2 regions of the Shewanella sp. T24-MNA-CIBAN-0130 genome follow, and region 1 is predicted to be linked to the other one. Evidence: predicted binding sites of a transcription regulator. Region 1 holds the regulator's gene; the other holds the start of a gene.
What was found. Region 1 encodes MetJ, which represses methionine synthesis genes. Its sites were predicted from a motif close to TAGACGTCTAGACGTCTA; they were not measured.

Region 1 (3,432 bases):
GTTCGCGCAAGTCTCGCGCTTGTTCATTGGATAATAATTGTTCAATTAACGTTTGTTGATAGCTAATCAGAATTTGTAGTTGCTCTTGCCACAATTGACTACTGTCACGCAGGCTGAGTAATTTGTATAAAAAGTTAGTCGTTTTTCCGGCGGCGGATACCACCACTAAATCATCACTTTGACCATGTGTAAGAAGAATATGTGCAACACGGCGATAGCAATCTGCATCCGCTAAACTTGAACCACCAAACTTGTGTAAATGACTTCGCGCCATTACTGACTCCTTAAACAACTACGACTTGTGTTGCGACTGCTAGACTTCTATTTTGAAATGAATAGTGTTGCAAGTGCATATTTTTACTATTTTACTTAATTTGGGCAAAACCACAGCTAACTTAAACTCGAATTAAGCTAATTTAAGCCAAATTAAGCTGATTTAATCGCGTTAACAGCAGCTAAGCCAGCTTTAATGTCGGCCACAAGGTCCTCAGCATCTTCAATGCCAACCGATAATCTCAATAAAGTCTCTTTAATACCAGCCTCTTTCCTTGCTTGTGGGTCCATAGCTCTGTGGGTCATCGTGGCCGGAACAGCGACTAAGCTTTCCACTCCGCCTAAACTTTCCGCAATACTAAACAGGGATAATGCCTGTAAAAATGCCTCCACTTCAGCTTCACCACCGAACAACTCAAAGCTTAACATCGCGCCAAAGCCTTGTTGTTGTTTTGCCGCAATGTCGTGACCAGGATGGTCTTTTAATCCCGGATAATACACCTTGGACACCACAGCACTGGCACTCAATAACGCAACAATTTTTTGCGCATTACGCTGATGCTCACGAATTCGCACCGCTAAAGTGCGCAAGCCACGCAAGGTTAAGTAACTGTCAAAAGCAGATCCCGTTAACCCTAACGTATTTGACCACCAATGCAATAATTCACCCACTTCAGCATCTTTAGCCACCACAGCGCCACCCACCACATCACTGTGACCATTAATGTATTTAGTGGTTGAGTGAATAACGATGTCAGCACCCAATAACAAGGGTTGTTGTAATATTGGCGATAAAAAGGTGTTATCTACCGCCACTAACGCACCGACGTCATGGCAGGCTCGGCTAATAGCACTAATATCGACCACCCGCAGCAGTGGATTCGATGGCGTTTCTAACCAGACCATTTTCGGTTTTTGGGCAATGGCTTGGTTCAATGCTTGTGCATCAGTTTGATCAACAACCAACAACTTAAATTGACCTTTTTTAGCCAAATGCGTAAATAGGCGATAACTACCACCATAACAATCATGCGGCACCACTAATAAATCATCTGGACCAAGTAAGCTAGTCACTAAGGTAATGGCGGCCATGCCAGTACAGGTCACTACACCTGTAGCGCCTTGCTCAAGTTTGGCCAGCGCTTCACCTAAAATACAGCGGGTCGGATTACCCGATCGGCTGTAATCAAACTCGCGCGGATTGTTGTGACCATCGAAGGAATAATTGGTTGATAAATAAATTGGGGGCACTATGGCGCCATGCTGTGTGTCTGTTTCAATACCCTGGCGAACGGCCAATGTGGCGCTTTGATGCTTAGTCATAATTGACTCCTAAAAATGTCACAAACACACAAAGAGATGTCTAGACGTCTAAATCTACCGAAGAGATCTTCATCCGTCAACAAAAATAGACGCTTAGACGTCTAAACATCAAGAAATCTATTTGCATCGAGATTAAATATTCGCAATAATTTGACTAGAGAGTGTAACGGTTTAAAATCTGCACCGTATTTATCGTTAAGGGTAAGTTAATGACTGAATGGAATGGCGAATATATCAGCCCATATGCCGAACACGGCAAAAAAAGTGAACAAGTAAAAAAGATAACAGTTTCTATACCTCTAAAAGTACTAAAAATACTGACAGATGAGCGTACCAGACGCCAGATAAACAATCTGCGTCATGCAACCAACAGTGAACTGCTGTGCGAAGCATTTTTGCATGCGTACACAGGTCAACCTTTGCCTTATGATATTGATTTATCAAAAGATCAACCTGACAGCATTCCAAGTGAAGCGAAAAAATTAATGGATGATATGGGGATCGAGTGGGAAGAGCTCGAATAATTCACTGGTTAGTGATTACCTCACAAACTGTTAAACTGCCCTTTTAAGAAGCAGTGATGTTGTTAACGAGAATTTATGATGCCATTTATCGATCCAACAACCTTGATACTGGCATCAGTTATCGTGTTTTTTGGCGCACTAACCCAAAGCTTAATTGGTTTTGGGTTAGCCGTTGTTGCCAGCCCGCTGCTGTACATTGTTAATCCTCAATTAGTCCCAGTGCCCATTATTGCCATGGGTTTTGCTATCTCTGCCATGACACTTTTTCGAGAGCGCGGACACTTACAGTTTAATGGTCTGCAATATGCGCTATTAGGCCGTATTCCTGGGGGATTCTTAGGTGCTGGATTATTATTGTTTGCGCCCCAACCCATATTAGGCTTAATTATTGCGGCTATTGTGTTTATTGCCGTGATCCTGAGTACCTATCGCGTTACCGCACCAATAAATCGCAGCAGTTTATTTATCGCCGGGGTATTTTCGGGCATATTTGCTAATATCGCTGCCATTGGAGGTCCACCAATGGCTATATTGCTTGCAGGCAAAGATGCCAGTCAATTTCGAGCCGCATTATCAGCCTTCTTTGTCTTTAGCTCATTAATTGCGCTAGCTATTCTAGCTGTTGTTGGCTTAGTTGAGCTCAAGCACTTATGGTTATCACTGTTGTTATTGCCTTCAGTGATTGCGGGCTACCTTGTCGCTGGCCGATTAATTGGCCGCATCGATAAAGAAAAAACCCGTATGGCGACATTAATATTATGTAGCATTAGCGCAACAATATTGGTCATCATGTCGGTCAACACATTAATCTCTGCTAATTAATCTCTGCCTATTAACAGCCCTTTTTTTTTATCGCATACGATTCAGACATAAACAACAACACATTCTTATATGTGGCCGAACATCTATCACTACCTAGTACCATGTTACCTAACAAAATTTTATCCTCTGCACAATAGATCTGCATCACAGTTGTTCATTAGATTTCTTTCAATTAACTTTTTTTCAATTAGATTTTTCTCATGAATATGATCTACTTCAAATTAACAATACCTATTTTTAGGTAACATTCTTTACAGCAAAGAAATGATCACATGTTGCTAATGCTTCAACCATAAAAAAGCTCTATAGAGGATAAAATGATGAACACATACGTTAAAGTTGGTATCGCAATCGCCATTGCATTATCACTCGGTAGCCAAGTAATGGCAGCCGATGGTGGTAACCCTAAAAAAGGCAAACACCTGTACAAAAAAGAATGTAAAGCGTGCCACAGTGTCAATAGTGAAGGCGTAGAACTCACTCCAATGAC
Region 2 (3,432 bases), on a different contig from region 1:
TATTGAGCCAAAATGACGTCATCTTTATCTAACGCGGCGGTACTGCCTATAATTGAGGCTTCTTCACCGGTACAGGTCATGTAAAAACTAATACGCCCTTGACGCTGTGCACCCAACATACGCTCGTCTAATACGCGTGTAAAAATACACGTATCAAAGATTTTATCAGCCAGAGCCTTGTCGATTACCGGTAAAACCGCGTTTTCATACGTGGTGCCATCGGCTTGCAAAATACGCAAAATGGGGATGTGCAATGACGCTTTGTCTAAGAAGCTGACACGGTGCACTGTTTCATTGGTCAGTGGTGCGTTGCTCATATTATGCTCTTGTTATTGTTGAACCATGTTCAATATAAACACGGCTCTATTTATACTATGCAAGTAGACATTACGTTAACGTAAACTACCTATCAATACTTACTTTAACAGTAAATGCATTTTACTCACGATTAACATGTATATATTGCTTTACGGCTATACGATTGACTCATTCGGTGCAGGCACTAAACATAACACTGTACGCTGCCCTATCGGCACATTCGCATTAGGAAACACAATCGCTTCTTGAGGGTGTTCTACTTTAATCTCTACACCACCTTCGGTTGCTAGCACTTCGCCCTGACTAAAGGCACTGAAGTTTTCGGCATCACCGGCAAAGCTAAAGGCAAAGTCTTCAACATGCTTATTGATCGAGCGAGACACCTTATATAAGTTGACCTTGGAAGAGTCGAACTCAACAGGCGCTAACGCAGTTTCGGTGATCAGCTTTTCAAGCATAGTATGAGTTTGAGTAAAACGACTCATGTCATTTTGCCCAAATGGCATCACCTTACCTAATTCAACCGTGAAGGCATCTGCTTGAAATTGCTGTGACGAATAATAACTAAACGTCGTTGTGGGTTCATGATGAAACAACATGGTATCGACACCACATGTCGCTAAAAACATGATTTGCTCCGCGCTAAAGGCTCGCCCTGGGCGGTATGGATAAATAGCAAATTTTTCATGCTTTGACGCACGGATGGCGGTATGTAAATCGTAATGTATGCGTTGATGGTCGCTATTGGCGTTAAAAAAGTCGGCGACATGTTGCTCTAATGCTTTGGCGCGGTGACGTTCTGGATGAGTTAAACCCTCACCTTTTGAGTGCGCACCACTGAACAGACGGTTCATGTTTTCGTCAATAAAACGGGTTTGATTAATGATGGCCGCAGGATTACCTATTAAGAATAAACACCGCTGTTTAGCGATGATTTTCTCACTCAACAAATCATGAATAAGTTGATTACACATTTCAATTGGCGCGGTTTCATTACCGTGGATAGCACTGGATAGTACAATGTCTTTGGTCGAATTTTGGCTCGGGGTAAACACAATGACACCCGTGTCGAGTACATCAACATGAGTATGTGTCCCTAACATAAAATCAAAACAGCCATCTATTTTGTCGGGATTGGCTAAAGTGTAAGCTAAAAAATCTTGGTCTTTCAGTAGATTAGATAACACAAACAACTCCTTGTATGCTTTATTATGCGGCATGATTAAGTTAGCCATTGTGCACCACTTAACATTAATTGCCTGTTTTTATCGGCGGATTCTAACATAGGCAAACATTATTTTATTGGTGGCATATGTTAGATTTATTTATTAATAAAAGTTTGCTTGCAAAACATCTCAATATTCAACACAATTATAGCCATCTAGACTTCTGTAAATTATTTTAAGGGTATGTCATGGCGTTAGCAACATTTGGTGCAGGTTGTTTTTGGGGTGTTGAATATTTTTTCCGTGACATTAACGGCGTCAGTAACGTAACTTGTGGCTACATGGGTGGCCAAGACAGTGCGACAACATATAAAGAAGTCAAAACCGGTTCAACCGGTCATGCTGAAGTGGTACAAGTTGAATTTGACCCGCAAGTAGTCAGTTTTGACGATTTATTGGACGTGTTTTGGCAGAACCATAATCCAACCATGTTAAATATGCAGGGCGGCGACATTGGTACCCAATATCGAAGTACTATATTTTTCCACAATAAACAGCAAAAGGCCGAAGCTGAAAGCTCTAAGCTGGCGCTAGCGCGCAGTGGTAAATGGGGACAGCGTCATATTGTGACCGAAATTGTACCAATACAAACATTTCACATTGCCGAGGAATATCATCAAAATTATTTAGAAAAAAATAATTTACCAACATGTCACTTGGTTTATTAATCCCGTTGAGCAGATATAGGGGCTGTTTATAATTTAAATTTGCCCTGCTTATAACTGAATACAGCTCCATTTATCGGTAAATATTACTTTTTACAATAAGTGATTCGCTTTAGGCTAGTTCGCTTGCCTAGAACCAGTTATTGACATAATAGATAACCCCAATCGATTTCTTACACTCAACTTCACTTTACCCGCCGTAGTAAATTCCATACAATCTCATTCATATTGCTTAGGGCATGTTATCGGAGAACAAAATCATGAGTGAAGCTCGTCACGTTAACCTACTAATTTTAGGTTCTGGCCCTGCCGGCTATACCGCTGCAGTTTATGCTGCACGTGCTAATTTAAAACCTGTGATGATCACAGGCATGCAGCAAGGTGGGCAATTAACCACGACTACTGAAGTTGAAAACTGGCCAGGCGATGCAGAAGACTTAACCGGCCCAGCATTAATGGAACGCATGCAAAAACATGCAGAAAAGTTTGATACTGAAATTATTTTTGACCACATCAACGAAGTAACCTTAACTGAGCGCCCTTTTCGTTTAAAAGGCGATAATGGCGAATTTACTTGTGATGCATTAATTATTGCTACTGGTGCTTCAGCTAAATATTTAGGGCTTCCTTCTGAAGAAACCTTTATGGGTCGCGGTGTGTCAGCGTGTGCGACTTGTGATGGCTTCTTTTACCGTAACCAAAAAGTTGCAGTGATCGGTGGTGGTAACACCGCGGTTGAAGAAGCACTTTATCTAAGCAATATTGCTTCTGAAGTTCACTTGGTTCACCGCCGTGACAGTTTCCGTTCAGAAAAAATTCTGATCAACCGTTTAATGGACAAAGTGGCTAACGGTAATATCATTTTACATCTCGACCAAACACTTGAAGAAGTCACTGGTAACGAAATGGGTGTAACGGGTCTTAAAAAGAAAAGTACTAAAGACGGTTCAGTAACTGATTTAGACGTTGCGGGTGTATTCATCGCCATCGGTCACAGCCCAAATACGGGTATTTTTGCTGACCAATTAGAAATGAGTCATGGTTACTTACAAGTAAACAGTGGCTTACAAGGTAATGCGACTCAAACTAGCATTGAAGGCGTGTATGCTTGTGGCGACGTAATGGACCAACATTATCGTCAAGCTATCACATCAGCCGGTACCGGTTGTATGGCTGCATTAGATGCAGAGCGTTTCTTAGACGCGCAAAAGTAATCTACCTCG

Region 2: the regulator MetJ is predicted to act here: its motif matches at 1,693-1,710, upstream of msrA (peptide-methionine (S)-S-oxide reductase MsrA).

What each region holds. Positions count from the first base shown of each region.
Region 1 covers NZ_JBEOPP010000003.1:44,466-47,897, reverse strand. Annotated here, with positions in the region: gene AAEZ02_RS01970 (bifunctional aspartate kinase/homoserine dehydrogenase II) at 1-274, opposite strand, end outside; gene metB (cystathionine gamma-synthase) at 427-1,596, opposite strand; gene metJ (met regulon transcriptional regulator MetJ) at 1,806-2,120, shown strand; gene AAEZ02_RS01955 (sulfite exporter TauE/SafE family protein) at 2,196-2,942, shown strand; gene AAEZ02_RS01950 (c-type cytochrome) at 3,260-3,432, shown strand, end outside.
Region 2 covers NZ_JBEOPP010000014.1:29,758-33,189, forward strand. Annotated here, with positions in the region: gene AAEZ02_RS08180 (thiamine pyrophosphate-dependent dehydrogenase E1 component subunit alpha) at 1-317, opposite strand, end outside; gene astE (succinylglutamate desuccinylase) at 474-1,505, opposite strand; gene msrA (peptide-methionine (S)-S-oxide reductase MsrA) at 1,733-2,212, shown strand; gene trxB (thioredoxin-disulfide reductase) at 2,470-3,423, shown strand.